DNA from 4 places in the Halobacillus seohaensis genome. Region 3 is predicted to be linked to each of the others. Evidence: riboswitches for the same ligand, from Rfam matches in the RefSeq annotation. Region 3 holds a riboswitch; each other region holds the start of a gene.
The links. A riboswitch is a leader RNA that binds a small molecule or an ion and turns the genes downstream of it on or off. The one in region 3 is predicted to bind cobalamin.
Positions count from the first base shown of each region.

Region 1: linked by a shared signal. The riboswitch ahead of ACFQIC_RS01225 (DUF4430 domain-containing protein) and the one ahead of ACFQIC_RS17685 (ribonucleoside-diphosphate reductase subunit alpha) in region 3 are both predicted to bind cobalamin.
Region 2: linked by a shared signal. The riboswitch ahead of ACFQIC_RS09300 (acyl-CoA thioesterase) and the one ahead of ACFQIC_RS17685 (ribonucleoside-diphosphate reductase subunit alpha) in region 3 are both predicted to bind cobalamin.
Region 4: linked by a shared signal. The riboswitch ahead of ACFQIC_RS16970 (hypothetical protein) and the one ahead of ACFQIC_RS17685 (ribonucleoside-diphosphate reductase subunit alpha) in region 3 are both predicted to bind cobalamin.

Region 1 covers NZ_JBHSZV010000004.1:183,228-191,343, forward strand. Annotated here, with positions in the region: gene ACFQIC_RS01200 (YpbB family protein) at 1-746, opposite strand, end outside; gene ACFQIC_RS01205 (ferredoxin) at 876-1,124, shown strand; gene ACFQIC_RS01210 (hypothetical protein) at 1,448-2,596, opposite strand; gene ACFQIC_RS01215 (RNA polymerase sigma factor SigX) at 2,589-3,116, opposite strand; gene ACFQIC_RS01220 (ECF transporter S component) at 3,865-4,368, opposite strand; gene ACFQIC_RS01225 (DUF4430 domain-containing protein) at 4,377-4,778, opposite strand; cobalamin riboswitch at 4,953-5,132, opposite strand; gene ACFQIC_RS01230 (ATP-binding protein) at 5,172-6,962, opposite strand; gene ACFQIC_RS01235 (response regulator transcription factor) at 6,962-7,684, opposite strand; gene ccsB (c-type cytochrome biogenesis protein CcsB) at 7,766-8,116, opposite strand, start outside.
Region 2 covers NZ_JBHSZV010000022.1:25,780-33,895, reverse strand. Annotated here, with positions in the region: gene ACFQIC_RS09310 (chitobiase/beta-hexosaminidase C-terminal domain-containing protein) at 1-947, opposite strand, end outside; gene ACFQIC_RS09305 (DsbA family oxidoreductase) at 2,511-3,230, shown strand; gene ACFQIC_RS09300 (acyl-CoA thioesterase) at 3,277-3,750, opposite strand; cobalamin riboswitch at 3,883-4,070, opposite strand; gene ACFQIC_RS09295 (esterase/lipase family protein) at 4,493-5,974, shown strand; gene ACFQIC_RS09290 (beta-galactosidase trimerization domain-containing protein) at 5,986-6,513, opposite strand; gene ACFQIC_RS09285 (beta-galactosidase trimerization domain-containing protein) at 6,549-6,719, opposite strand; gene ppdK (pyruvate, phosphate dikinase) at 6,887-8,116, opposite strand, start outside.
Region 3 covers NZ_JBHSZV010000051.1:8,442-16,557, reverse strand. Annotated here, with positions in the region: gene ACFQIC_RS17705 (aldehyde dehydrogenase family protein) at 1-126, shown strand, start outside; gene ACFQIC_RS17700 (Glu/Leu/Phe/Val family dehydrogenase) at 827-2,137, opposite strand; gene ACFQIC_RS17695 (cation diffusion facilitator family transporter) at 2,291-3,271, shown strand; gene ACFQIC_RS17690 (class I SAM-dependent methyltransferase) at 4,400-5,077, opposite strand; cobalamin riboswitch at 5,282-5,458, shown strand; gene ACFQIC_RS17685 (ribonucleoside-diphosphate reductase subunit alpha) at 5,608-7,830, shown strand; gene ACFQIC_RS17680 (ribonucleotide-diphosphate reductase subunit beta) at 7,844-8,116, shown strand, end outside.
Region 4 covers NZ_JBHSZV010000047.1:146,882-154,997, forward strand. Annotated here, with positions in the region: gene ACFQIC_RS16950 (hypothetical protein) at 1-8, shown strand, start outside; gene ACFQIC_RS16955 (energy-coupling factor transporter transmembrane component T family protein) at 353-1,153, opposite strand; gene ACFQIC_RS16960 (ABC transporter ATP-binding protein) at 1,169-2,635, opposite strand; gene ACFQIC_RS16965 (ECF transporter S component) at 2,653-3,231, opposite strand; TPP riboswitch at 3,379-3,538, opposite strand; gene ACFQIC_RS16970 (hypothetical protein) at 3,642-3,854, opposite strand; cobalamin riboswitch at 4,053-4,261, opposite strand; gene metA (homoserine O-acetyltransferase MetA) at 4,545-5,453, shown strand; gene ACFQIC_RS16980 (MFS transporter) at 5,595-6,767, opposite strand; gene ACFQIC_RS16985 (hypothetical protein) at 7,128-7,391, opposite strand; gene ACFQIC_RS16990 (PAS domain S-box protein) at 8,098-8,116, shown strand, end outside.

The DNA.
Region 1 (8,116 bases), on a different contig from region 3:
GAGGTAATTAATTCACCTTGAGCTAAACCCTCAAGACAATAAGCAAGTACAGGATAAGCATTCAAGTCCTTTTTAACAGAATGAAAAATATAAAATAATGTATGTGTAATCATTAAATCCACATTTTCCTTATTAAGCTTATGATGAAGGGCAAGCTGTTCTCTCGTTCCCCCAATTAGCCCTCCCCCCGTTAAACGTCCTACAAACAACTCCGCTTCTTTCGTACATATTGACTCAAGTAGTTGACTAAGTTCTAGGTAAAGAGAATCGATTAATTTCGAAGCATCCTGCTGCCTGTATACTTTTTTCACCCATAATTGAATGGTGACATCATCTTCAATAGGAATAAACGAAAAATCTTTCATATGACTTTGAGTGATGGTTTGCACTAGTAAACGTAAACGTTTCTCAAATATGAATATATTTCGGTGGTATTCCATTCCAGCAAAGTAATTATTGTCTAAAATATATGAATTTGATAAATACTTTTCACCAGCTATTAATATTTCAGGGTACTGTTCCGAATTTAACCTCACATTTTCTTCAGTAACTAATTCATCAATAGCCTTTTCTAATTTTTCTTTCTTTAAAGAGGGATAAATCCCAAAATAACGATCTAATTGATAAATTCTAGCATCTTGCAAGGTTTGAGAAGAACGCTTTCCCTGGATTAAGTTATAAATTCCAGAAATCGTACGTTCTCCTTTAAAGGTATGAATACAATTTAACAAGATGAATTTGAACACAATAACCCTCCTTTACATTACCTAAGCATTGAAATGTATCAAGTACCACTTTACAATGAAGGGTGTAGCCTAATATATTGACCCTCTCATATCAACTTCAAGAGGTGAAACACGAAGGAGGTTCATTTTTTGTCTAAATATACTATGGTAGATAAAGATACATGTATTGCTTGCGGTGCTTGTGGAGCAGCAGCACCTGATATATATGATTACGATGACGAAGGACTAGCCTATGTTGTCTTGGATGATAATGAAGGAAATGAGCAAGTACCTGAATTTCTAGAGGATGATATGGAAGACGCTTTTGAAGGATGTCCGACCGATTCTATAAAAATAGCTGATCAGCCATTTAACGGTGACCCACATAAAAATGGATAATCTATTTACCCTCTTCACCAAAGTGGAGGGGGTTCATTTTATGCTAAAAGGTTTGTCTTTATAGTCCCATCGCACGAAGAACCACTTAAAGACATTTGTAGGGTTTTACTGTCAATAAACATCGTACATGCAGCCATTGTTGTTGTCCATTCATTTAATCTTCTATCTACTCAAAAAAGCTTTATTTCACTTCTTTCCTTTACGGAGATATCTTCCCATAAGATTTTTCTCTTTTACTTCATGCTTTTCATTTTATCAAATCACTGCAGATTATTCTATAATGACTAAAGAGCCTTGTACAAATACAAGACTCTTCAAATCATTCATTCTATAGGGTTGACACTTTCGGGCACAGGCACAGGTTCTGAGAAATTAAGATCCTCTAGCCCATTTACATTTTCGAATTGTATAGATTCATAACCAAACTGTTTAGCAGATGCAAGGATAGCTTCTAATGAACTAGTTAGCTTTCGGTCCTTTATTGATCCATTCACACTCATTTGTAATACTACTATTTCCGATTCGATTTCTTTTACTTCAATATCCATTTCTTGTGGAATGGCAGGCTGTACACTTTCAGATTCCTCGAAATTCTTCATCTCCTCTAAAGCTTCTTCAAATGAAAGCTTCTCACCTAAATCAATAGGAACTAGGTATTCGCGATCATTAGACATATATAGCTGGTATACATATCTATTTTCTTCTATTGGATCAATTGTACTAACTTCCCCATAATTACCAAAAGAGACCGGTTCTCCACCTTCAGTTTCCACCTGAATTTCTTCTACTTGATATGGTTCCACCGACCACCTTAGACTCTCCATAATTGAATTACTCATAGCACTACCCACAATTTCAGTATCATTTGGAAAAATAACTGTAGCTACCTCAGATTCTTCTTCTACTGAAATGGTTACATTCTTCAGGATATCTTGCGAGAGTCCTATGTCCTCTGGAGAAAATCCACTTAGACTTTCTTCCTTTGATTTTCCTTTTAATCCTATGGTTAAAGGAATAGTGTATTGAGCATTTTGATCTGGTACTGCTCGAACAATTCGAGATTCATCTAAATCGGATACAATCAAACGATCCAATAACATAGCATCTTCCACTGGTTCATTTTGCTCAGTTGTCTCGATAGAGTCATCTGACTTATTCGTGTCATCCTCATTTGCTGATTCAGCAGCATTGCTTTCTTCAGTTGTATTATTTTCTTCCACTGCTTGGTCATTAGATTCTATAGCTTCATTATTTATTGTATCTATAGTCATTGGACCAACGATCGCGATTATAACTATAGCCAAAATTGTGGCCAGTCCGGGTATCAACCATTGAGGTCTTTGTTTTTTATTGTTTTTCATTTTTTTGTTAATCATTTTACGATAATCTCCTTTATTTAAAGACTCATTAACACGTGGGAGGTCCGATATCATCTTTTGAATCTCTTTTTCACTTTTTTGATCATTACCCACTTAAATCGACCTCCCTATTTAATATTTTTTTTAACACTTTTAAGCCACGATGCTGAATGGTTTTCACTTTACTTTCTGTAAAATCTAAAATTTCTGCTGTTTCCTGAATGGACATGCTTTGCATAAAACGTAAGATAATAACATTTTTTTGATCGATTGAGCACTGATCTAAGCCTCGATAGACTTGCTGTAGTTGTTCACTTTTCTCAACTAATTCTTCTGGTAAAGGAGCGCTACTAGGCAGCTTTTCACCTTTTTCTTCCCAATTAAAGAACTCAAAGAATCTTTTTCTTTTTCTTCCTTGTTTTCTGAAATAATCGATCGTAACATGCTTCGCTATAGAAAATAACCATGTTTTTTCATTGCTTCTTCCATCAAAAGATTCGTAAGAGCGAATCACCTTAATGTAAATATCCTGTACAAGATCTTCTGCAACCTGACGATCTTTCACCATGTAAAATACGTATTGAAATAAATCTTGATGATATTTATCATAAAAATCATCAAAGAACGGTTTCATATGCTCGGCCTCCCCGTTCATCATAATAGTCGTTTATCTATGTAAAAAGTTACACTTTACTATGATAATCTTTCCTAACCATAAATGAAACCATTCTATAAAAAATTAGAATCCCTTTTTTACTTACCAATCAGCTAACCTATAGACAAAAAAAGCAAGGGAATTGAGGTTATTTGCTTCATATACTAGATTATTTTTGTCCATAATAGGTATTTATTGGTTGGATGCGAATCTTCTACCTCCTACCTTATTGAGAGACTTATACAAGCCGGCGTGGAATTCTTATATACTATTTTCTAAAGATTTGCCTCCTTTATCTAGGTTAGCGTTGTTGATTGGATCGGAATCTTTGCTCGCTTTCCGCGGACGAATCGGCGAATCTCGTAAATCCCCATCCAATCAGAGCCATAAGATAGGGGTATTTTAGGCTGATGAAACCATGGTGGGAGATTCTATACTCTTCACTACCTGGATGAGGTTTTCTCACTAGTTTCCTCGCTAGAAAGTAAGCGATTGTGGCTTTTAGAAAATGGTCTTCATGACTTCTTCCAGGCTAGGAAGCCCATCAAATGGCAGGAAAATACAAAGACCAAACCGCTATGCGATTTGGTCTGCTAACTCATATACTATTTCATATGTTTCTCAACCGAAACAGAACTACTTACGATTTCGACCGAATCTTTTCTTACTTGCATTCCAAAAACCGAAACAAATTACTATACAGAACCCGTTACTAATAAGATAGCTTTTAAGTCATGATATGGGACTTATGATATTTATTAAACAACCTACCTAAAATTGGTGATAATACCAAAATAAATACAGTGTTAGATATTGCATGGTTGACGTCCATAGGGATACCCGCTAGATAATAAGCCCAAAAAGATTGTCCAACGGTATACATAGTCACTGAGATCATTAACCCAAAGAACATCCCACTTAAAAAACCATATACCGATAAGCCCCAAACAGGAATAGATGACCAGTATTTACCTATAACTCCAGCAATCATTCCGATCACCGACCAGGAGACTACCTGCCAGATCGACCAAATTCCCATCCCTAGAATCACGTTTGAGAGAAAGGTTGTTAAGATAGCCATGGTTACAGCAGCTAAAGGACCTAACCAAAAGCCTGTGATGATGATAATGGCTGTCACGGGCTGGATATTTGGCAAATGAGCCATTGCAATCCTTCCGGCAACGGCCAATGCCGCTAGCATTGCAATCAGCGTAATTTTATACGTTTTCATTTATACCATCATTCCCAAGATTGAAAATCGAAATTGATTTCGTCTCCTTCTTCTACTTCATATTCCGTGGCTCCGACTGTTGCATCCTCTCCATTTATCGTATAAAGCCAAGCCTTTTGTTCACCATCTTCAGGAGAAATACCTTCTATACTATTAATAAATCCTTCTTCTTGTTCAACCTCGTAATTATCTTCCATAACTTCCATAAGCATGGTTCCTTCTTCTACGGAATGCTCTTCTGTCGAAATAACTTCTTCTCCTTTATTTTGAGAAATTTCAACCTCGATAGATACTTCCTCTACTTTTTCTTGTTCAGTTTCAGATACACCTTCATTAGCTTCCTCTTGACAGCCTGATAACAGGACAACCGCCAATAAAGTCATTAAAAATCCTTGATAAAGCTTGCTCATATAAAACTTCCTCCCTACTATTTGATTGTTTCAAAGCTTCTAGAAACGTTTTATGTATAAACAATAAAAAGCCTGCTCTTCATAGTGAAGAACAGGCTTAAGACATACCAAATGGAGTTAATCATAATCATTCATAAACCAAACGGATATCTCAAACGCTCAACCCTCGAAGCTTTGAAACGAGTGATGTTTGGCAGGTCTACTGACTTGTGTCTCATCCTACTAAGGAACCTTCCCATAAAGATTATAGTGGTTTCTCCTTTTCGTCTACACTTACAGTTGCGAGGACAGTTCTGGATTAATACCAGATTCCCTATTCAGCCCTATTTGGGCACCAACATCAACATATTAAGTTCAAATTACAGGTTACACGATTCTCAACGATTTAGCAATCTAATTTTCATCTTCTTCCTCTTTGATAGGAATAACCACAGTGAACGTAGTACCTTCATCAACCTTGCTATGAACTCCGATACTTCCGCTATGGGCTTCAACAATGTGCTTAGCAATAGCAAGCCCTAGCCCTGTTCCTTTTTGAGAAGATTCTCTTTTCCTAGATTTATCAGCTTTATAAAAGCGTTCAAAGACGAAAGGTAAATCATCTTCAGGAATACCCTGACCGGAATCCGATACTTGAATAAGCCATTCAGACTGACTACGTTCTATAATCACATCAACTGTTCCATTCTCATCAGTATGACGAATTGCATTATCAATTAAGTTCGTTAACACTTGTTCCATGCGATCAATATCTATGGAAATCATGGGATGTTCATCCTGTAGATCAAGATTCAATTGAACTTGTTTTTCCTCTGCGAGTCCTTTAAATTTCCTAACTATTTTCTTAGCAAACGGACCGACTTGAATTTGTTCTAGATATAAGGAGATATGCCCTGCTTCCATGCGTGCAATATCTAAGAGTTCGTTCACTAATCGTCCAATTCTTAATGACTCATCATGAATAATTTTCGCAAGTTCATTTTTGTCTTCTCTTGACTCGGCTATATCATCTACGATGGCTTCACTATAGCCTTGCAACATTGATATAGGGGTTCTTAGTTCGTGGGAAACATTTGCTATAAAGTCTTTTCGCAATTTATCTAATCGCCGTTCATCAGTCATGTCACGTAAAACTGCGACTGCACCTCTTACATGATCCTGGTCGTATAAAGGAGTCATAATTATAACCCAAGTTCGACCTTGAACAGTGACTTCAGTCATCAGCTCTTGTTCGTTGTCAATCACTTTATTAAAAAGTTCTCTCATAGGAACTGGCAGATTCCTTTGTTGTTCGCTATAGTGTTTTTCTATCCCACTAACTTCGAAAGCCCATGCTTGCAAATATTGATCTGCTGGAGGATTCGAAACTAATACATCCCCTTGACGATTCATAGTTAACACACCGTCAGCCATTGAACGCAATATCCCTGATAATTGTTCTTTCTCATGATTGAGAGCATCTATATGAAACTTTAATTGTCTACCCATCCGATTGAATGCCATGGCCAATTCACCAATTTCATCATGAGTGAGTATAGGAATTTTTGTATTAAATTCTCCCTTTGCTAATTCAAGTGCCCCTTCCCTCATTTTGATCAAAGGGGAAGTTATACGAGTGGATAGAAAGAAAGCAAATATAGTGGTTAATATTATGGCGATGCCTGCTCCTAAGAAAATAATCTTGGTCGTTTGATCTGAAGTTTCCTCTATTGTGTCTAGTGATTGATAGACAAACACAGCACCTTGTTGATCATTAAGGGGTGTACCAACAACCATATAGCCTAATTCTGAATCTTCAATATTAGATACTTTCATTACATCTTTCCGTTCCTCAACAACAGCAGCGAACTCCGAATCATTCATAAACCAGTTATAACTGAAATTTGGTAAGTCATTACCTTCTGATGATGGGGAAGTTAGAATATTACCACTTCTGTCAGTTACCACAACTTGACTTGAGGGATCTTTAATTAGATCAGTCATGGATAAAATAAGTTCTTCCCTTTCATATTCTGAAACTACATCAGAAACTTTAGTTGCCGTCTGCAATAATTCTTTTTCTGCTTCTAAGACATGATAATTTTCAAAAAATTCAAGGAGAAGAACAGTTAAAATAAACAATACAAAACAAACAAGCAATAAAATCGTGAACCATAGTTTTCCAACAACACTACGCCAAAACATTACTCACCACTAACCTCAAACTTATATCCAACTCCCCAGACAGTATTAATCATTCCTGCTGCTTTTGTGGAGACTTTACTTAACTTTTCCCGAAGTCTTTTAACATGTGTATCAACAGTACGTAAGTCACCAAAAAACTCATACTGCCACACTTCTTTTAATAACTGCTCTCTATCGAACACTTTATCTGGTGACTGTGCCATATAATTCAATAACTCATATTCTTTCGGGGTTAACGCAACTTCTTTCCCATCAGCAGTCACCCGGTGAGCATCATTATCTATGGTCATGTGAGGGAAAACCAAAATGTTTCTCGTCGTTGTATCTGTTTCTAAAAATTTAGTTGTGGAAGCCCTTCGCAAAAGCGCTTTCACTCTAAGAACGACTTCTCTTGGACTAAATGGTTTAACAATGTAATCATCTGAGCCAACCTCAAAGCCTTGTACTCGATTGGCTTCCTCGCCTTTCGCTGTCAACATAATCACTGGAGTTGCTTTCTTCTCACGTAGTTCCTTACATACCTCTATTCCATCTTTACCCGGCATCATGATATCTAATAGGATCACATCGTAATCCTCCTGTAATGCCATGTTAAGTGCTTCATAGCCATCCTCTGCTTCATCAATTTCATAGTTTTCTCTTTCTAAGTACATTTTTATCAGTCGCCTTATACGCTCTTCGTCATCGACAACTAAAATCTTAGCTTCGTTGTTATCCATCATTTATACCCACCTCCTATAGTATTAGGTCTGATTATAATAAATGGCAGGTGGGATAAACAAACCCAACCTGCCTATAAATTCTTAAGCGTACGAATGCAAACCTGAAATAATTAGATTTACTGCTAATAAATTAAACATAATAATTCCAAATCCACCTACCGCTAACCAAGCAGATTTCTTCCCCTGCCATCCTCTTGATAAACGCAAGTGTAAATAGGCAGCGTAAAAGAAGAATGTAATTAACGCCCATACCTCTTTAGGATCCCATCCCCAGAAGCGATTCCAAGCTTCCTGAGCCCATATCATAGCAAATATCAGTGCTCCTAAAGTAAATATAGGAAAACCAATGGCTACGGCACGATACCCGACTTCATCAATGATTTCTGGGTTAGCTTTTCTTAATAATGGCTGAAGAGCATTAGCTACTCTCTT
Region 2 (8,116 bases), on a different contig from region 3:
TCTACTTTAACAAATTCACCTTCGATCGCCTCTCCCTGATCAGCGGTAAACTCGTCAGCTGTTACTAATTCCGAATTCGGAACCCCTGCTCCTTCTTCGGTAATCTCGATATTGGCGGACGATGATAGGATTTGTTGCATCCCGTGATAGTCAGAGAACTCACCCGTCGCTGTGATCTGATCACCAACGCTTGCTTGCTTCCCTGGCACACGTACGATAATTCCTGCAGAGTCATCTTGAATGTAATAATTCGTTTGACCACCCGTATCGATAGAAGCTGTTACTGTCCCTTCTACTTTTACTGTTGAGCCTGCTTCCTCTCCTCTTGCCTCTTCAATCGTCTGAAGATCAACTGGCTCTGTTTCCGGCATATCATAGGTACCTAGATAGTCAAAGGTGTTCGATGCATAACTATCCCATTCATTACTAACAGAAAAATCATCTTCAGGATTCGCATCACCCGAAATTACGTCTCCTTGGCGTACGAGAGTTACATTACTTCCAAAATCCTCTTCACTTCCAACTTGTCCAATGGAGTCAATGATTTCTCCATTTTTCTTTAAGACTAGTGGGTCATTTCCATTAAAATTAATCGCTGAATTATTGGTTGTATCAACAACAGCTAATAATTCCTGATCAGCTTGACTATTTGCCGCTACAAATACGTCACCACTTGCAAGTGTTCCTTCCATTTCAAAAGATCCTGTGGCTTCAATAGCACCATTTGAATACAATTCCACTTCATATTCCGACAAATCAACATCAGAATCTGTACCATTGTAAATCTCGACTGCTTTGTTGTTACTACTTCCCTCTATGTATTCAGAGAAAAATAATTCGCCAACTTCACCTTCCGTTTCTGCTTGTGCTGTAGGAATAGTACTTAAAAAAGGACTTAATGCCAATACAGCAATCATACTTGTAATTAATGATTTCTTTTTGTACATCCAACTCCTCCTTCTCATTTTTCCATAATTAACCTCTGCCCAAGTATAAATAGAAATTCCGTCAATAACTATCAAAAAATTCAAAATAGTCGAGAATGAATCATATTATGCATAAATAACTTTAGTGAAATAAGGATATAAGCCTATACAACAAGAACATCCGTTTGCTTTATGAAGTTTATCAATTGAATTCTTGTGTTAAAACGAGTGGCTTATATCATAGTTAAAATTCAGGTTTTACGAAGGTATTCTGGATATTTTGTTAAAATTAATGGATAACTTTACTAAACTACCAGAACAGGATTGTTGAAGACTCGACTCCGATATGATTGTGTGGAGAAAGGGGCGGTGGGGAAGGAGTCGCTTTCCGTGGGCGTGCGCTGAGCCTCCTCAGGCTGGCGCCTTGCGGGGTCTCATCTAACCCGCGTATCCCACAGGAGTCTTCCCCTTCCCCACCGCCCCTTGCCGTATGTTGCTATCGAAATCGTGCTGTTCTACCGTCCCTTCCCTGTTAAAGTATGAGATATCTGTTATAACGCCAATTGAAGCCCGATACAGACCACGGAATATTGCCATCACGGGTGTGATATCCTGTTTATATAAGTTACCTATTAAGGGACCTTGAAAAAAATCTCTCCGGCAATAATTTCAAGCCATAAACGGAGGCTTACCTGGTGATGTATGCCTACCATCACCACCTCTCCTTGTGAAGACCGTTTCTGAATTTATAGTACAGATCAATAGTACAGGATCTATTAATAGCAGAAGTGGATCATTTCAATGGCAATATTCACCCAGCATCCCCCATTCTCCGGTAAGAAGCAACGGAACCGCCCATTCTTTTATTGAATAATCCGAGGCTTTATGCGATATGCAATAAAGCAACTTCCAGCACAATTCTCATCACTCATAAGGAGTGCTTTTTCACTTGAATCACCACATCTGATGCTTCCGTTCTCCTCACGAAAGCAAGAAGGTCCGGGAAATTGCGAGACTCCTGTGGGATGAACATGATCGGTGAGATCCCGCAAGGCGTAGCCTGAGGAAGCTCACCTCATGCCCACGGAAAGCGAGTGATTTCCCGGACCTTCTAACGCCATCCTTGGTAACGGAAATTACCGGAATGTCTCGAAATTGAGTCTTCCACATAAGGCCAGGATTGTTGAAGACTCGATTCCGAGATACTAGTGTGGGGATAGAAGCGGTGGAGAAGGAGTCGCTATCCCTATGTATCTATCGAAATCGCGCTGTTCTACCGTCCCTATTAAATTTAGCTCGAGGAGGCTTGCCGTCTTCCCCGCGGAAAGCGAGTGGTTTCCCATCCCCCATTCTCCGATGAAAAGCAACGGAACCGCCGCACAAGCTTGGAATCGAATCTTTAATATACAGTGATATCTATATACCACGAGAGCTCGACCTTTACTCATCTTTTTAAAAATATTTGTTATGTTCTAAGTCTTGAAATGTTCATCCATGCAATAACAAACAGCATTCAAACAGAATAATAGCTTTCAACTGCCCATGCTATTAAAATAAGAGTACAATAATTCATGAGGTGATAAAGTGAGAATAGAAGTATGGTCCGATTTCGTATGTCCATTTTGTTATATAGGAAAGCGTCGATTAGAACAATCATTAGAGCAACTATCGGCCGAACAACCGATAGATATAGTTTATAAAAGCTTTGAATTAGACCCACAAGCTATCAAAAATACGGGTCAAACCATTCACGAAAAACTTGCTGCGAAATATGGAAAGAGCTTGGATGAAGCTAAAGAAATGACTGCAAATATGACTCAGCAAGCGGAGGAAGTTGGACTTGATTTTCAATTCGATCAAATGATTTCTACGAATACATTTGACGCCCATCGCCTAGCTAAATTCGCTGAAACTAAAGGGTTCGGAAAAGAAGTAGCCGAGCGTTTCTTCCATGCTGTTTTTACAGAGGCTAAAGATGTAGGTGATCATACAACACTAGTAGAGTTAGCAAGTGAGATTGGTTTAGATAAAGAAGAAATTCGTAAAGTACTTGCGAGCGAGGAATATTCAAAGGAAGTTCGCACCGAGGAAGCAGAAGCTCAAGAGATTGGTGTGCAGGGCGTTCCATTCTTTGTCGTTAATCGCAAATATGCCATTTCCGGGGCTCAACCGACAGAAGTTTTTGTGCAAAGTTTACAAAAGGTTTTGGATGAGGAAAAATCTACTCCAGCTTTTGAATCGTTGTCTCCTGAAGATAACGGAGCTTCTTGTACAGATGATAACTGTGACGTGCCTGAGAAATAATCTTAGACAAGGTAAAGCTGTCTCACAAAATGAGACAGCTTTTTTTTCATCTCAAACTTGCCCGACTCCTTCTATGCTCTTTGCGTGCTGGAGCCGTCTCAAATAATCTTTGTTCCTCTTCAGTTTCAGGCAAAATCCCTGGAACAACTTTCGGCTTACCATTCTCATCCACAGCTACCATCGTTAAAAAGGATTCTGTCGTCATTACTTTTTTTGCTTGCAACATATCGTCAGCAAATACTTTCACATAGACTTCCATTGAACTTCGACCAGTGGCAGTGACGTTTGCCTCTAACTGCAAGGCATCTCCTACCTTGGCAGAAGCTAAAAAATCAACTGAATCAATAGAAGCTGTCACAACAACGCTATTACTGTGTTTCATAGCGCATAATGCTGCAATTTCATCAATATAAGCTAACACTTTCCCACCAAATATTGTATCTAAATGATTGGTGTCTGGGGGTAATACTAGACGCGTCTGTACCATTTTTGAATGACTTACGGGCAGGATTTGATCCATCATCATTTCTCCTTTTTCATAAAAAATACACCTTCTGGAGGTGCGTATTATGCATGAGATTCGAAAAATAGATCCTTCTGCTAGCCATAGCGATTTCTCATCATGTAACACACTCCTATCTCCCGTAGGATGATCATGTTCTTCCTTATGGCAGGTCTCCTGGCTTGGAGTCAACGACTTCTTTTTCCTTCCCGCTTTTTGATAAAGCAGTGGTTAATTAAAAGATGTCTACTCCTTACAGTGGCGGGACCGCGTGGATTTACACCAACTTCCCTTTTCAGCTTCTTTATATTGAAGCAACCATAAAGCTCATTTAGTTTGGAGGGATGTTTCCCTTCTACTTAATATCTATTAATCTGGTGTGGATGTCAATCTTTGACGTTCTCTTTCTAGGGGGAATCGTTCTTCATCACAATATCGCTTTACAAAAGTTTTAAATCATAGATAATGATAGTATCTATATTGATTATTTTTTTTATTAAGAAAGTTGCTCATCTCATTCCGTTAAAGCTCCCGATTGTGGAAGAACGATTCCCTTACTTTAATTTAGTTTAAAAAACACTCGTTTTCTGTTGGCATATACGAAAACTCCTAGGTTGTTTATCTCATAGGATCCAACCACGAAAAAGCGAGCCGTTTCCCCCTCGCCCCCATTCCTCTGGCTTTTATAACTCTTTATTACTCAACTCGGGCAACTATCTACCATAACATTGAACACACTCAATTTATAAAGGAGATTGTTATGACAAATCGTAACGGATCATTGCCTGTCACTTATCCTTTTCAAGCCGATAAATATAGAAAAAATTCAACTTCTGGCACCCCAGGTCAATGGTATAAAGGAACAGTTCCACCATATGTAGCCCCTTCTAAACGACCGATCGTGTTTATCCATGGAATAAATAGTTCCTCCCACACATGGTGGAATGGAAATGACATGTATGAAATAGCCTATTTTAATGGATTTAAAACAGCATTTATTGATTTGCACTCAACTCTCGATATGTGGGATAACGGCAGACTCCTAGCTAGTAAACTAGAGGAAATCTATCAACATTTTAATGAAAAGTTAATTGTAGTCGCCCATAGTAAGGGTGGAATTGATACTCAATCTGCTATGATTCACTATGAGGCAATTCCTTACGTTGCAAAAGTCATAAACCTCTCTGTTCCCCATCAAGGTTCAGAATTGGCAGATTTAGCTTTCAGTACTTGGGCTGGGTGGCTTGCTGACATCATTGGTAATAAAAATGAAGCAATAAAATCCCTTCAAACAGGTTATATGGATTATTTTCGCAGTAAGACAGATAGCTGTTCGATGGTCGATCATATTCCATTTTATACGTTAAGTGGGACCGGCTGGGGCTCCTTTGGCTCTTCCCTTTACTGGGGTGGCCTCTATTTAAGCAGCTATGGTGAAAATGACGGAGCTATCACAGTTGAAAGATCCCGATTGCCCTACACTACAGAGTTACGTGTTAGTGATTGGAATCATTCAGAAATTATTAAAGGTCATTCTACGTTCCACTTGTTCGCTGATCACCTATACGAATCTAGTACTTTTAAAAGTGACAGCCATAATAATAGATCCTTGGAAAAACAAAAACCCTCAGCACATGCCTATTTTCACGGAGGAAGTTACCGAGGTGAAACTACTGAAACCTTTTTTGTAGAAAATGACGTGAACACTATTACGGTAAATTGGATGAGTGAACACGAAAAGCCGAACATATCTCTCATTAGCCCAGGTGGATCCGTGAACAAATCCTTTATTCCAATTGCAGACTCTGAGACTATCTTTAAAGGAACGTATCACCATATGCTAACCATTCATAATCCTACTGAAGGCGTTTGGAAAATTAAAGCACTGTCTAATCAGGAGCATTATTTACTGGGCGTCCATTTTGATAGTGCTATAAATAGGTACATTAACTTAGAAGTACGTGATCCTTTACAAGTTGGGATTGCTTCTTTTAATACGCTCGATAACAAGAAAATGATGAGTACCATTTATTTGGAATATTACAAGGCTGATATGAGAGATTCTCGAAAATTAGAATGGCAGGCTCTTAGTAGCAATTCTTTTCGAAAAATCCCCAACTTAGGGGAGGGCATCTATAACATTACGATGGATCTAAAAGGAAAAACTCCTCAAGATAAGGACTTTAATCGATCTATTGTTGCTTCCTTTTATTTAGATAGTAATGGTGAGATTGTTAAATAGCTGTTTTGCGACTACTTCTTTATAATTTTACTTTCAAAGGCTTTTAACTCTTCCCCTTGGTAACTCTTTAATTCATCACTGTGATTCATGACAAATTCATACGTTTCATCATCGATTTCTCGTTGGTACACTTCTACTTGATCAGGTGACTGCACATATTGGATGTTATTCGATTCTACTATAGACTTGGCCATGATCTCGAGAGGCTCTTTATTTAAGCCACCTCCAATATAGAACACGGTCCCTTTACCAAAATAATTCCTAGTTACTGCTGCATACTGATCATAAAACTGATCTGAATATTGATATAGTACTTCTGCTTCTTCAGCAATGAGTAAGTCTCTCCAGACGGAAATTTCTGCTGATACATTAGCAAACTCGCCGTTTCCTTTCAATTTATGCTCTTTGGTAAGAGACTCTATTTCGTCGACGCGTGCACCGATCATTGAACGAACTGGACCGGGGAGAATTTCACCTAATCGCACATTATTATCTGAGTCCTTCACACCTGCACGGAAAGAAAAAATAACTGTCCCCATTGTGCGCAAAATTCTCTAACTTTTCCGCCAAAATATCATCCATTAATTGCAACAGGAACAAGAACTACTTTATATGCGGACAAATCACGATCAGTCGGAACAACGTCAATACGAGAGTTTAACTTATAAAAAGGTTCGTATAATCTCAACAACTCTTTACTAAAATTAAAAGCTTTACTCTGGACCTGTGCACGCCATGACCATATGTTTTCGTAATCATACAGCAGCTATATCTGATTCAATCGGTTCTTTTAAGAGCCGCTCATACTTACTAATCTCAGTAAATAAAGATGGTTTGAACACATCAAATAGCAAGAGCACATAAATTTATGTACTCTTGCTAAAATGAGTGTGATTTACTTTACCAGAGATCTTATATAGGTAGAGGATCACTTATACTTTGTTTTTGTTCATTTTTAATACAAGCTTGAGCAGCTGCAAGTCGTGCAAGCGGGACGCGGTAGGGGGAACAGCTTACATAATCCAGCCCTACATCATGACAGAATTGGATTGAATCTTTATCTCCTCCATGCTCTCCGCAAATGCCTGTTTTCAAATCTTTCTTTGTTTCTCTCCCGAGTTTCACACCAGTTTCTACAAGTTTCCCTACACCCTCTTGGTCAAGAGAAGCAAATGGATTTTCTGGTAGAACTTTGTTTTCGATATAGTTTTGAAGGAATTTTCCCTCTGCATCATCACGACTATATCCGAAAGTGGTTTGAGTTAAATCATTAGTTCCAAAGGAGAAAAAGTCTGCCTCCTGAGCAATTTGATCAGCTGTTATCGCTGCTCGTGGAACTTCAATCATCGTACCAATAAGGTAATTGTATTCTTGTCCGGTTTCTTCCTTCACTTGTACCCCAGCATTGATAACCAATTGACGCATTTCCTTTAACTCATTGACATGGCCAACTAAAGGAATCATAATTTCTGGTTTTACGTTTATGCCTTTTTCCGTTACTTTTGTAATTGCATAAAAGATGGCTTTCGCCTGCATGACATAAATTTCAGGATAAATCATTCCCAATCGGCAGCCACGATGCCCAAGCATAGGGTTAGATTCATCTAATTGGCGGACTTTTCTTAAAAGTTGCTCCTTATCCTTTAATGTCTGAGAATTTGGATCTGTCATCTGAAGCTTTGTCACTTCAACGAGCAGTTCTTCCTTATCCGGCAAAAACTCGTGAAGTGGGGGGTCTAATAAGCGAATCGTTACAGGATTTCCCTGCATCGCTTCAAAGATTCCTTCAAAATCCTCTTGTTGCATAGGTAATAGTTTAGTCAGAGCCTCTTCTCGCTCCTCATATGTTTCAGCAAGTATCATTTCCTGAACAATGGGGATTCGATGGGCATCCATAAACATATGTTCTGTACGACATAACCCGATGCCACCCGCTCCAAACTCAAGTGATTTTTTGGCATCCTCTGGGTTGTCCGCATTGGCTCTTACACCAAGCTTTCTCTGTTCATCTGCCCATGTAAGCAACAATTGAAACTCATTCGAAAGCTTGGGCTCGATCATCGGAGTCTCACCTAACATGATTTCACCCGTTGAACCATCAATCGTAATAATGTCCCCTTGGTATACGATCGTATCCCCTAC
Region 3 (8,116 bases):
TCAACATATCGCCAAGATAACCACCCTTATGGCGGAGTGAAGCAAAGCGGTATCGGTCGTGAAGGTGTTAAATATGCAACCGAGGATATGACAGAGCTTAAATTTATTGGAATTAATCTTAAATAAAAGGCTATGTTAGGCGTTAATGTTGATATGGACGAATGTCTACTCAACCGTCGGGCAGGATTGTTGAAGACCTCGATTCCGAGATATTTTGTGAAGAAAGGGGCGTTGGAGAACTACTCTGGCCATATGAGGTTCTTTAGAAGCGGCCAAAACGAGAAAATATCGCTCAAACACCCACGGTAGAAAATTTTCCAGTATGCTCCCTTTATGATTTGGGAAGCCACTAAAAAAGTGAATTTAATAAGAGAATTAGCTCAATCAACAACTATACGCGAGTGATTTCTTCTTTAACATCAACATGTTGACTGTGATCCTCTGACCGTAAACACTTTTTCAGCGGCATCTGATTTGGAATGATGGTTTCGCTCCTATAATCATGGTAGTGGGGGCTTGGAAATGGTGGACTCCTGCGGGAAAGGATAGACTGGCGAGACCCGCAGAGCTTTAGCTCGAGGAGGCTTGCCGTCTTCCCCGCGGAAAGCGAGCCATTTCCAAGACCCCATTTCTCCAATCAAAAGCAACGAAGCCGATCTTAAAGATAAGTGGGCTTTAGCGGATAAAATAAGCAATGTAGCTTCATAAAGAAATCAATACATTTTATAACAGTAACCAACAACAAAATTTAACACAGCCAAATAAAAAAAGGAAGGCAAGTGACTGATCGAAGTCATTGTCTTCCCTTTTTCTTATAAAACCTACATTAAGAATTTGCCTGTAAATCTGAATCTTTGATCCATCCACGTGCACTTAGTGCTTTGACAATATGATTAATACCCACCATGTACGCAGCTTGTCTCATTCGACAGTCTTTCTCATTTCTCATATTAATTACACTTTTAAAGCCAAACTTCATATGTTCTTCTAACTTTTGATTAATTTCTTTTTCATCCCAATAATAATTCATTGAGTTTTGCACCCACTCAAAATAAGAGACAGTTACACCACCCGCATTACAAAGAATGTCTGGTATCACGAAGATACCCTTTTTCTCTAGAATTTGATCACCCTCGGGCGTTGTTGGACCATTTGCCGCTTCTGCGATAATTTTAGCTTGGATATGCGGCGCCGTTTCTTTTGTTATTTGATTTTCAATTGCTGCCGGAATCAAAATATCTACAGGAAGACCAAACATATCTTCATTGGTGATGGAATCTGCCTTCGTATATTCAGATACATAATTCCCTTTTTTCACAAATTCTAATAGCTCTGGTATGTTAAGCCCTTCTTCATTGTAAATCCCGCCGTGTGCATCGGTTATAGCTAAAATTTTAACACCTAATTCATCTAAAAACTTAGCTGTCATCGAACCCACATTTCCAAAACCTTGTAGAACAGCGGTCGATTTACTAAGATCCATTTCTAATACTTTGGCTGCTTCACGAATGGTCAAAACAACTCCGCGTCCGGTTGCTTCTAAACGTCCAAGCGATCCACCAATTATTACAGGCTTTCCTGTTAGCATACCCGGAATATTATATCCCCTCAGTTGATCAAATTCATCAATCATCCATCCCATCATTTCAGGGGTAGTGTTAACATCCGGGGCAGGAATGTCCTTTTCCGGTCCAATAATCGGCGTAATTTTTCTAATATACGTGCGACTTAGCACCTCAAGTTCACGTTCAGATAAATTAATTGGATCAACGATCACTCCCCCTTTCCCTCCACCTAAAGGAAGGTCAAGAATCGCTGACTTTAGCGACATCCATATAGAAAGAGCTTTTACCTCGTCAATATTCACTTTAGGATGAAAGCGAATCCCTCCTTTTGTAGGTCCCAATATGTCAATGTGTTGACAGCGATAACCAGTGAAATTTTCTATGTGTCCATTGTCCATTCGTACCGGAATAGATACCTCAAAAACTCTCATTGGTTTTTTAAGAATTTGATAAATGTTGTCATTTAAACCTAACTTAGTTACAGATTCCCTAAGTAACCCTTTCACTATGTCGTAAGGGTTATGATCTTGTGTTGTTATGTCTGACTCTGCCTTATCTCGATTGCTTCCCATGCTCTAGCCTCCTACTATTAATCACTCTTTATAAAGTTCCAAGAAAGCAGGCTTTTTATACAGAACATGTTGGAAAGGATGAGAACAATGATTATTTTTTTAATTATTAAGCACAATAATAAACAACGCAAAGTATAAGTGAGGGTGAAATGAATGTCTTATTGGAAATTGCTGAAAAAAGGAAACAAATCATCTGGGATTGCGGCGGTTGGAAACGCATTATTGGCAGTTATTAAGGGTATTGCTGCTGCGGTGAGTGGAAGTGGAGCGATGTTTGCTACAGCAATTCACTCCGTTGCTGACGCTACAAACCAAGGATTTGTTTTCTTCGGAAGTGCACTAGCGGAGAAAGAACCGACAGAACGATTCCCTTCTGGATTTGGGCGAGTAGTAAATCTTTTTGTTCTGATAGCAGTTATTATTGTTACCATTATGTCTTATGAAACCATTTTAAAAGGATGGGGACTGATTCAAGACCCCAAATCCTCTTCGAACATTTGGCTTAATGTTATAATTTTAATTGTATCAATCATTGTTGACGGATATATCTTGATTAAAGTTATGAAAGAAATCAATGAGGAGAGCCGAGCGGGTTCTAAAGGCTTTAATATTTTTAAAGATTCATTCAAAAATGCCAAACTTTCCTCACCGCCGACACGACTAGTTTTTTATGAAGACCTTGTCGCAACGTCTGGTGCAATGATTGCCCTCATCTTTGTAGTCCTATCTTACTTCACGGGACTATATTTTCTTGACGGACTAGGCACACTTATTATTGGAATATTATTAATTGGAATCGCCATTAAAATTGGATATGAAAACACGATTGGTTTAATTGGCGTGGCTGCCCCTAAAATTATTGAAGAACGAGTAGCTGAAGTGATATTAGGTGATCAGAATGTCGTTGATATTAAAAAACTCCGTATCCTCCAAGAGGGAAGAGAGTATCATGTTGAAAGTTATATCGAGCTGATTAAGGGGCTCTCTCTTGCAGAGGCAGACGATATTAAATATAAAGTTCGCGATAAGGTCTTAGAAGATTCTAGTATCTCGGATGTCATCTTAGGTATTGTAGAAAGCGATGAAGAAAAAAACTGGTCGATGGATCAATACGATGATAAAGAGCAACGTTAGAAGGTCCGGGGCACCTCACCCTCCTTCACTTGAATTATCATACAAAATCGTAACCCAACTAACATAATGACAATAGCTATTGTCAACGTGCTAACTACTACGTAAATTGGTAGTTATCTATATATTTTTTAACATAAATCCCCACATTCCTTTTGGTTTACCAAAATCAACATTACAAATTGCACCATAATTAGCATAGTATTTAGCACGTTGACTGATTGTGGACGATTACAATTAAACTAACGAGACCGTATTGTTGAAGACTTGAATTCGAGGTGTTTGTGTGAATGTAGGGGCTGCGGGAAACGGCTCGCTTTCCATGGGGCGGGCGCTGAGCCTCCTCGGACTTCGTCCTGTGGGGTCGGGTCTCAGCTGTCCCGCACATCCCATAGGAGTCTCCCCGTTTCCTAGCCACCCACTCCCATCTATGAATAGCCTACAATTTGAAGAACCCATTACTGAGGTTTCCGTCTGCCTCACAATGGCAAGGAGGGCCGGAAAATTGCGAGACTCCACTTTTAAAAGCGGAGGCGCCTTGGTCAGCGGCATATGGACTGGACTGAGCTGTCGGAGATAAAGGAAACACGAAGAACATCGTGATTCGATGTTGACTTATCGTACCGAAGCGAGGGAAGTCTCACTAGCCGCTAGGTGCTGGAGCTGGATAACGCCCGATAGGATTGATGAACTAGATGTAGCCTTCGTCCTTATAAGGCGTAAGAGCTGGGATGAACATGATCGGTGGGATCCCGCAGGGCGATAGCCCGAGGAAGGCTCAACACATGCCCACGGAAAGCGAGTGATTTCCCGGACCTCCAAACGCTTTCAACCATAACGGAAACAACATCTCTCGAAGCTGAGTCTTCAAGTAAAAGATGCTTTAGTTGAAGAAGAAAATATAAAGAAAAACGCTTAGATATTAAAATGTCCAAGCGTTTTTGTGTGTTATTTGCACTGTTATTTATGGTGCTAAACATAGTGTATTTAGTATGTTATTCCAACAGTTATTTTAGATTTTCTCCACGGTATCGGAACTACTTAGTTTGCAAGGAACATCATGGTTTGGTATTAATTACTTTTGATATGATTCGCTTTTCTATGGAACCTATATCTCCTGATTTATTTCCTTCACTCTTTTTCAAATATAAATACCCACATAAATGTAAGAGACTGTTGTAATTCTTTCGCAAAACCAGCCGCGTCCTGTTCTTCAACCCCACGTTTATATACACCGTGCCCATCTATATGCTTCCAACCAGTTTCAATCGCCATTTGTTCCAGCTCCCAAGGCATCATCGTATTACAAATCACTTTGTCCCCATACACTCGGCGGTAGCTATTTTTCCGAGGCATCGCTGTAGGTCCTAAGATTCCGATACACAGCCTCCCCCCTGGATTTAGCACACGTTTCATTTCTTCTAATCCTTGATAAGGTACTTCCACCCACTCTAAACAGTTGATAGCCATAATCGAATCAAAACTTTCCTTTTCAAATGGGAGGTTCACTAGATCACCTTGTGTGAATTGGAGGTTTTCATTTTCTACCCTTGATTTCGCCCGTTGAATCATATCTACTGAAATATCAAGGCCTGTAACACGATAACCTTCTTTTTCTAATTTAAACGATCCATATCCATCTCCACAGCCAAGATCCGCAATGTGTCCCCCTTCCTTTACATATTTTTTTAAAAAGGGGATAATTGTTTTTCGACTCCCCTCGTCCCACATGGTCTGACTATTGGTATTCCAGAATTCAGCTCGTCCATCCCATTGCTTTTCTGCTTCCTTATGCCATTCAAATGTCATCTTGAACCCTCCTCTTACTCCTTCATTAATCACAAATTAACACGAGTATTCCGAAAAATTTATTACACATCTCTAATTTTCTTTAAGACTGCAAAGTTCTCCACTTTATTATACCAGTTCATTAAAAATAGTTGCACATCATAACAATCTCAGTTATGCTTAAAACACAATATAAGCTAAAATTTTAAAGTGAAAATACCATATATAGTATCCGCGAACAGAAGATGCCATAGGCTTAATAGGGAATCTGGTGTAAAACCAGAACTGCCCCCGCAACTGTAAACACTCGCGAAACGGAAGAACCACTGTGCAAAAATCACGGGAAGGACCGGAGTAGAATTGGGTGTGAGTCAGGAGACCTGTCTTTGTTCGCAGAAGTTTCAACTTCTTCGGGGTTTGAGAAGATGAAGCGATGAAATGAAAGGGGTTCTTTAATAGCCTCTTTCATTTCATCGTTTCACCCGCTCATCAACTCTGAGCGGGTTTTTTTATGGAATTTTTATTAAAATACTTAATAGAGGAGTGAACGTATGGATTCCGTTATGACATCCTATTGGAAAGAATGGTTAGAGGGACAAGCAGAACTCTTTCCATCCCTTCAAATGGAGCGCATGGTAACAAAGGCTAAGAGCGTCCAAGGAGATAAAAATGAACAAGCTAGGGCTTTAATTCTTGAATGCTTAGCTGAGATTAGTGAAACAACACCAAATTGGACCTATCTTGCCAGTCGTATACATTTACAGCAAATGTATGAAAAATCAACAGTTAATCGTGGGAGTTCACAAGCATACCAAGAGTTTCACCAATTAGTTAAAATATTAGTAGAAGAGGATATTTATAATCCAGATATACTTAACCAGTACTCAAAAGCAGAAATGGATGAGCTTGAAAAAGCAATTGTTCCTGATCGAGACGATTTATTCACCTATATTGGTATTAAAACATTAGGGGACCGTTATTTAGCCCGTTCTAAGTCTGGCCTAGTCTACGAGCTCCCGCAAGAACGATTTATGATTATCGCTATGACATTGATGGCCCATGAAGATTCCGTTCGTCGTTTAGAATTTGTTAAAGAGGCCTACTGGGCTTTAAGTCATCTATATATGACGGTGGCTACACCAACCTTAGCCAATGCCGGGAAGCGTTATGGTCAATTAAGCTCGTGTTTTATTGATACTATTGATGATAGTTTACAGTCGATTTATGATAGCAACACGGATATCGCCAACTTAAGTAAGCACGGCGGCGGAATCGGCGTTTACTTAGGGAAAATCCGTAGCAGAGGCAGCGACATTCGCGGATTTAAGGGTGTCTCTTCAGGTGTTCTACCTTGGATGAAGCAAATTAATAATACCGCGGTAAGTGTTGACCAATTAGGACAAAGACAAGGTGCAGTAGCTGTCTACTTAGACATTTGGCACAAAGATATCTTCCCTTTTCTCGATAGCCGCTTAAATAACGGAGATGAGCGCCAGCGTACACATGACTTATTTACAGGAGTATCAATCCCGGACTTATTTATGGAAGCTGTTGAGAAAAGAGAAGATTGGTACTTATTCGATCCCCACGAAGTTCGTAAAGTCATGGGCTTCTCGCTAGAGGATTTTTATGATGAAACACGAGGCAACGGTTCATTCCGAGAACACTATCAGGCTTGCGTTGAGAGTAACCAGTTATCGAAAGAAAAAGTTCCGGCAATCGAAATCATGAAACGAATTATGGTTGGACAACTCGAAACAGGTACGCCCTACATGTTCTATCGAGATGAAGTAAACCGCATGAATCCTAACAGTCACAAAGGATTGATTTATTGCAGTAACCTTTGTACAGAAATTACACAAAATCAAAGCCCTACGGTGCAAGACCAGCAACATATTGAAGACGGAAAAATTATTACTGTCAAGACTCCTGGTGATTTCGTAGTCTGTAACTTATCAAGTATTAACTTAGGACGAGCTGTTCCTCAAGGTGTACTATCAAGATTAATCCCTATTCAAGTTCGTATGCTAGATAACGTCATCGATCAAAATACCATCCCCGTGTTACAGGCACAGCTCACTAATCAGTCTTATCGCGGAATTGGTTTAGGTACGTTTGGCTGGGCACACCTATTAGCCCAAAATAAAATAGTTTGGGAATCCGATGAGGCTGTGGACTATGCAGACAAAGTTTATGAAGAAATATCTTATTATACGATTTCTGCAAGCAATCAGTTAGCTAAGGAAAAAGGAAGTTACCCGTTATTCGAAGGATCTGACTGGGATACGGGGGAATTTTTTGTTAAACGGACGTTTGATCAAGGCGGATCCTTTGACTGGAACGAATTAAAACATGACGTACATTCAAATGGTATGAGGAACGGCTATCTTATGGCCGTAGCACCCAATTCCAGCACCTCTCTAATTGCTGGAAGTACGGCAAGTATCGATCCCATTTTTAAAAAATTCTACTCTGAGGAAAAAAAAGATTTCAAAATTCCTGTCACAGCTCCTGACTTGACACCAGAAACATATTGGTACTATAAATCTGCATATGACATTGATCAGCACTCTAGTATTAAACAAAATGCCGTTCGTCAAAAATATATAGACCAGTCGATTTCTTTTAATCTTTACGTGAAGAATTCTATCAAAGCAAAAGAGCTGCTTGCCTTACACATTGACGCCTGGAAGTCAGGACTGAAAACTACCTACTATACACGTTCCACTTCCAGCCAAGGAGACTTTGAAGAATGTGAAAGCTGCTCATCTTAAGGAGGTGGACAAGATGGATAAAACTATACAGCAACGGAAACTCGTCGACTATCATGCCCCCAATGCCTCAACAGGCATGGTCAATGGCCGCAGCTCAAACGTATTAAATTGGGATGACACCCGTTATTCATGGGCCTATCCTATGTATAAAACAATGCTAGCTAATTTTTGGATTCCAAGTGAAATTAATATGAGCAACGATTTAAAACAATGGCCGGAGCTATCGGAACAAGAGCAAGCTTCTTTTAAAAAGATAATTGGATTGCTCGCCTTTCTAGATTCTATT
Region 4 (8,116 bases), on a different contig from region 3:
GGTTTTAAGTCTAAGTCATAAGGTAAGATTCTACAGATACAGTAGTTTTTAAAAAAGGTATGGTTTTCAGAGACGTGTATTCAGGGTCCACGATTATCTAAAAAATTGTGAAATCTAGCGCGTCTTTTTTTACGTCCTCTACATAGGTTACGTAAGTTACGTAATAAAGATTAAAATTCTGAATGTCTCTCCTAAAACTAAAGCTATGTTAAACGACCGAATTTGAAATATCATCAAGCATCGAAATGTGAATCTCTTAAACCACACTCTATGTAGAGTGTGGTTTAAGAGTGTTGTACTAAGACCTTGTTGGTTTTCTGTGGTTATCCCAATAAAATATTACCGGTGTGCCTTAATTATAACGGACGTCCATAATAGGAAAATACGGGTAACTAATAGCTGTAAAATAAGATGAAGAAATTACGATCATTAGATAGAACAGAAAAATCACATCAAACTTCGAAAAACCCAACCGATAGAAGTAAGTACGATTTACAGTATTAGAAAAACGCTTCGCTTCCATTGCCACTGCAATCCGATAAGCTCTTCTAATACTTTGGGAAAGAAGGGGGATGGAATAGGATTTAAGTTTTTTATAAAAACCTCTCACTCCCTTCTCACTTTGAACACCGCGAACTTTTAATGCATAATGCAAAGTTTGCGCCTCTTCTAACATTAAAGGGATCAACCTTATCGCAGCCATAAAGCTATAGGCGTATTTCGGTTTCAGCTTTAACTGTTGCATTAATGAATAGAATAAAAACACAGGTCTAGTTGTTAAAGCAAAAATAACACCTAGAGTTGCAAAAATAATCCCACGAAACCCTAAATGCAAGCCTCGAAAAAAACTTTCTTCCGTAATATGAACCAGTCCCCATTTAACCCAAGTAATTTCCCCTTTTCCAAAGAATATCATTGATGTAGATGATGTAAGGAATATCAGGATAAATGGTGCTGAAATAATTAATAAACGCTTCCACGGATGGCCTGTACAGAACACATACAGAATCAGAGTTCCTATTAAATAATTAATCAGGAAGTTTATATTGTGTATCGTTAAAAGGTGAATAAATAACAGAACAATGATGATTAGTTTCAAGCTAGGATTAATTTTATGAAGCCATGTTTCATTGTAAGAAAAGTCAATTTGCATATGTTGTCTCCCCTGTTAACTAAAAGCTGGCTGTATTTGATGTTCAGTATAATCAGATGATGAAGATTCCTTTGTGAGTTCTCCATTGTTTATTTTCCAGACTGTTGTTGCAAAGTGTTTAACTATATTTAAGTCATGCGTAACCATAATTATCGTTGTTCCTTCTGCTCTCAACTGTTCAAGTTGTTCGAGAATGGCAAAAGTATTTTTTGCATCTTGTCCAAAGGTAGGTTCATCCAAAAGTAAAACCGACTGTTCCTTAACTATAGAAGCAGCAACACTGAGTCTCCGCTTCTGTCCGATTGATAATTGATAGGGATGATTTTGCTGGTGATCTTCTAGATGATAAACACGGAGTAGTTCATTTACTCGTTTTGAAATTTCTTCTTCTCCCCATTTTTCTAATTGAAGGGAGAAGGCTACTTCCTCATATACTGAGTTGGTAATAAATTGGAATTCTGGATTTTGAAAAACAAAGGTTACATAGTCAGCGATATTTTTAATCTTCTTATGACTTTGCTCAAGTACGTAATAAGTGCCTTTAGTTTTAATCAAATTCATCAAAGCAAGTAACAGTGTGCTTTTTCCTGCTCCATTCTCACCAAGTACAGTTATCCATTCTCCAGGGTGAGCATCTGCTTGTTTTACATTGATTGTTTTTTCTTTTCCTCTATATCCCGAAAAGTGTGACAGGTGAATAGATGACTTTTCTTCGTTAATTTCTATTTTTGGAATATCTCTACGTTTACCTTCAACGTAATCTTCCCAAACATTTGGATACCAAATTCCTTGATCTATTAAAACCTGTTTATATTGATCAAAAACCTCCTGTTTCGATCCATCGGCAATTATTTCTCCGTTCTCCCCGAGAAGAATGACACGGTCAATAAAATCTACAATTTGCTCGATTTTATGTTCGACTATCACTACTGTTTTATCCTCGCCAACATCTTTTATAGTGTCCCAAACACGCTTGGTCCCTTCTGGATCTAACATTGCTGTTGGCTCATCTAAAAATAATACCTCTGGTTCTAGAGCTAGAACGGAGGCGATAGCTAACCGTTGCTTCATACCACCTGATAACATTTGTATTTTCGTATGGATCTCATCAATGTCTAATCCAACTTGTTGTAAATAATACTCAATATACTTTTCCATTTTTTCTCGTGGAATTTGAAGGTTTTCCAGGACAAATGCGATTTCTTCGTCTACATAGGGCATGCAAAATTGGGAGTCTGGATCCTGAAATAAAAACCCCCAGGAATCTGGGATGACCAATTCTTCCGCCTTCATGGGTACATCTACAGTATTAGGAATTAATCCCGTCAAGACTTGTAAAAGAGTAGACTTTCCTGAACCTGACGGGCCCAGTATTAATACCTTTTCTCCCTTATTCAGAGAAATGGAGAAATCCTTGAATAACAAGGATTCAACTCCCGGAAACTTCAACCGCATGTTTGTCATACTAGCGATACTTGTCATGATTCTCCACTCCTATACTAGCCTAAAGCCTTGTAATCTTCCTTAGAAGCAGGGCGCACAAGATTCGTTACTCCTGTTTTTTCTAAAGCCTGAACGATGAGATAAGCGAAGATACCTGAAATAAGAATAGCTCCAATCATTCTGGCTCCAAACATGATAAGCAAGTTCCAAAGTGCCAAGTCTCCGATGTACCCGTAATAGTAGTCAATGCCAATTGAAGCAAATGCAGAAGCAACACCTGCTAAAGATGCAACGAACATATCAAATCTCTTATATCGGAAAGCTGCGAAGATTAGTTCAGCCGCAAGACCTTGTCCTATTCCAAATATCAGTGTAGCTACGCCCCATTCACCACCAAAAATAAATTCACCTTGTGCAGCAGCAACTTCTGCCAATAAAGCAACACCAGGTTTTCGTATAATTAAATAAGCAACGATTGCAGCAATAAACCACATTCCATAAATTAATTGCTCTAATTGAAGTCCGAATGTTGAAACCACACCATACAACGGTCCCCACAGTTTATAGATCATACCAAATATTAACGCAATGATGATTGTTACTAAAATATCCGTTAGTTTTAAGCCTTTTCCCATTCTTCTTCATCTCCCATTCTATGTTTTTTATTAATTAGTAGAGCCATCGATTTTGCAACAATTCCTAAAGGAAATCATACAAAAAACCACTTCCCTTACCATAGTAAGAAAAGTGGTTGCATTGGAAATTTAAATATTAATCCTATTTATTTCGCAACTCCACTTCCCTACGCTGGTATGATCCAGATCAGGTTCTAAGGGTCTTAAAGTCTTACTTTAATCTCAACCTTTTGTCAGTAGTTGAATAGCATAGAATTCTAACTTTCTAGTGCTAATCCAACTAAAGAAGGTACCCCTAGTGGAAGAACTTCACTATTTAATTTTTTCAATATTCATACTATCATCATAATCAAGATTGTCAATTACCCAATTAAAATTAACTGAATGGTTATGCTAACAACTATAGCATTTTATGTGCAACCCTCACACTCATAATAATTATCTTCTATATTCAAAATTTTTATCATTTCACCAATTTTAATATCATCTTCTTCGGTGAATTCCATATCAGCCACTCGCTCCACAATTTTATCTTTTGCTTGTTCTTCATTCAATTCGGTTATACTAAATTCACTCTTAGTTCCTGTAGAGATTACTTCATATTCAAATAAAAAACGCTTCATTTTACTATCCTACTTTCAATAATTTGAGTATCATTCGATCATGCTATTTTCCGATATAGACTTGTCACTTATCAAGGTGATCTAGACAATAAAAAAAATCTCTCTTTCTAAAGAGAGATCGTCATGACAGCATGTAAATTCAGACTGATATCACAGTCTTAACTATTACAATCATAACACCTCCCTATTCCTCGTAGGTTTAGTGTATTACCAACAGGCAGGTCTCCTGACTCATGATCTTCACGTACCCACGCCTTCCCATAACCTTTCTTTTAAAAAGAAATAGTGACATTCTTGTGGGTAGTTCACATTTACAGTGGCGGGACCGTGTCGGATTTTAACCGAACTTCCCTTTTAAGTTGAATAAGCCTTTTCGCCTAGACAACACCTTTAATAATAAATGTATTAAATTTTCCATCATGGAGAATAACCAGATTGTCAGGTATGATAGCACCAGTTTCTCTGTTTCTCCGATAGTTTGGTGTTTTTTATAAAATTCTTTTTTCTATGAGAAAGACTCTAGCAATTTAACTATTTATTGTCAACCTTCCAAACATTCAGCAGAAGGGTAAAATGAACTTTTATATGGAATTAGGCCTTTCTTTCAGAATAATTAACGCTTTACCCAGTTGCACCATTAAAGCTACGTATCTATAATAAATATAGTACCTTAGTAAAGGAGGAACTTGATTGCCTATAAACATTCCGAAGAACTTACCTGCAGGTGAGATTCTAGCCAACGAAAATATTTTCATTATGGACGAGCAACGAGCGAGTACCCAGGATATCCGTCCTTTAAATATATTGGTTTTGAATTTAATGCCCGAAAAAGAACGGACAGAAACCCAGCTGCTACGACTGCTCAGTAACTCTCCCTTACAAGTAAATGTAGAATTACTACATACAGCCAGCTATGCGTCCAAAAATGTGAGTCAATCACACTTACAACAGTTTTATAAAAGCTTCAATCAAATCAAAAACAACCGCTACGATGGAATGATCATTACGGGAGCACCTGTAGAACAGTTAAAATTTGAAGAAGTCTATTATTGGAAAGAACTCACGGAAATCATGGAATGGACGAAAACTCATGTGACCTCTGTGATGCATATTTGTTGGGGAGCCCAAGCAGCCCTCTACTACCATTATGGCATCGATAAATTTAAGTTATCTGAAAAACGGACAGGCGTTTTCCAGCATCAGTTAGTCAATTCAGATGTGCAGCTTGTCAGAGGATGTGATGATGAATTCTTAGCACCCCATTCCCGTTTCACGGATGTCTCAGAGGAAGAAATTCTCGCACATGATGACTTGATACTTGTGTCTACCTCCAAGGATTCTGGACCGTTCACCATTTTATCCAAAGACAAGAAACATGTGATGGTGACCGGCCACTTGGAATATGATGCAACGACGCTAGGCATTGAATACCACAGAGACATGGACAACGGCCTACAACCAGAGATGCCGATCGACTATTTCCCAGACAATGATCCTAACGAAAAACCTTTGAACCGTTGGCGCTCACACGCTTATCTGGTATTCTCTAATTGGCTCAATTACTATGTATACCAGGAAACACCTTTTTCATGGAAGTAAAAGACAGACTTACTTATCGGTGTTCTGAACCACGCGAGCTTCATTCAAGTTCAATAGTTTTATAGTACAACGAGCTAAAAAGGCTTTTCCCAGATTCACTTTAACGGGGAAAAGCCTTTTTTCATAAAAACTCACCTTTTTTCAATTGGCCACTTTCACAGAGGACAAAGTAGTCTGACGAACCGCTTTACCGGAAACAGCCAACACAAGACCTAAGCCCATTGCCATCAATATACCGTCAAGTAATAAAGGAACTCCCCAATTGCCCGTGTAATCCCTGATAACTCCTGAGACAACGGGTGAAAGAACGGCTCCAATTTCTGCAATTAAATTTAGCATGCCGAACATCGACCCCCTACTCTTTTCTGGAGTTAGATCAGATGCCAATGCATGAGCAACAGGCTGCAAGGCAAAGAAAAATAATCCTGATACAAACAGAATGATCGACATGATAATTGGACTGGTGTGGCCGGTCATTACGTAAGCGGCAAAAATAAAGATAAGTACAGTCAGAATCGCCGTTAACACAACTAGAACATTCCTTCGGCCATTCGGACGGTGTGCCACTAAATCAGAAATCTTCCCTCCGAGCGGAAAACCGATGATGCCTGCCACCCCATTAAAGGATGCAACCAATGCAGCTGCCAACAGTGCCCCTCCTCCAAACTCTTGGACGATCGAGACAGACCAGAACCCATAAAACCAAAGATGCCACATAACTGGGATAAAAAATAAATAGAGTAAGAACAAATTTTTATTGACTAGCAAGGGTTTGATTTCGGACTTCTTCGTTTTGTATAAATAAAAAATTAAAAGCGGGCAAAGAGCCACTAGAATAAAGGCAATTGCAATAGAAGATAAATTCAATTTAACAGAAACGAAATAGATCCCCATCACAATCAGCAAAAACACAGCCGAGTAGCTCGACATATAGAGGAGCGTTTTTCCAAAATCAGCTTTTATCCCTGGTGAGTCGACAGATTCGTGCGGAGTGGTCTTCGGCTTTAGAAAAACGAAGAGGATAATTCCGATTACCAAAGTGAGCGCACCTGTTACAAAGAAGGGAAAACGCCAAGCACTTTCACCCATAAAAGATTCGGCAACTGTCAACAGATAAGGAATTCCGAGTAAACCTGCCGTCGGTCCAACTGAAACTCCCGTAAGAACGATGCCCATGCCCAATCCAACTTTTTCAGGCGGGGAATGAAAGGCGATGTAGGAACGGTCATTCGAATAAAAAACACCTTCTCCAAGCCCTAATAAAATTCTTAACGCAATAAAGGCAATAAGACCGCCGAGCCAAGTAGGAGGAATCCTAAAATGGTTAAAACTGTAAAAACCAACTTACCTTCACTTGTTCTGCCCCCTATTAAGATTTATTACTATAAGTTTAGATGATCTAAATTTTCCTGTCAGTAAACATGTGAGTTTATCTTACATCAAAATTACATTTGTGAAAATGTAATATTCGCCAATCTGTTGGATTCTTGTGCCCTCCAAACTTTAATGGGATGATAAGAAACTCATTCGTATGATGAACCAATTAGCAGATATTCCTTAACAAAAAGGTGACACGGCTTCCTCTTATCAGGAAACCGTGCCACATAGACACCTTCTTAAAGAAGGCTCATTCCACAGCATATAATAATAAATCACTTTCTAATCACGGCTTTCTTATTCAACGCGCCTTTCTACATCCGGATCTAGTTCTTTTTCATTCATATTAGAAGACGTGTCTGGTTCATTCATATACTTTGCATCACGAGGGTCGGTAGGTGGCCCTTCCTCTAATCTGTTATCTTCATCCTTATAGCGAGTTGGATCATAGTTAACATCTTCAGGTTGTTCATTCATCTCATTGTTATCTGCGTTACATGCAGATAACAAACTAGTTGAGAAAGCGACAGACATAAGTAAGATGATTAATTTCTTTTTCATTACTTAACCTCCATATAGATTTAGATCGAAACATTTTTAATATATACATTTTATATTTTTTTACTCTTTTTTTAGGAATTTAGCCTTTTGATCTCCCTGCCACAATTAAAATAAACGAACGACAAATTGCGATCGTCTCTGTTATTTTTATGTTTTTTTAAAGCAAAAGCGCAGTCTCCCCTTTTAGGAAACTGCGCCAATAGTTGGTTAACATTATTTCTTTAATAAAGTTCTAACCACTCAGCAACTATTCTAATACCAAGCCTATAACCTAATTCTTATCCATAACAATTTATACATCTGATTTTTTTAAAAGTTTTAAACATCTATGGTGTTGTCCATATTGTTCATCATAATCGTTTCCGTTACTTCAATCATTAAATGTTCAGGTTTGATTCCCGTATTATGAATCGTTATCGCCCTTAGAGGATGAATTACCCAGAAAAATTATACTACTAATAATAAAATTCGACATTTTTCAACTTTACCTTCCACTAGTCTGAAAATATGATATCATGCATCTTATAACAACTTAATCATCTTGTAAGTGCCCTATGAATTTATCTATCTCGTATTTTTCGACAAAACTTCACAAAAACACTAATTTCTATTCAAAAAATAAGTATATTAAAGTATAATTATTATAAATTTAACATGTAATATGTCTTAGTCCCTTTTTCCGACAAAATTTAAAGGAGTAGAGAACATGTTAACAACATTTATTT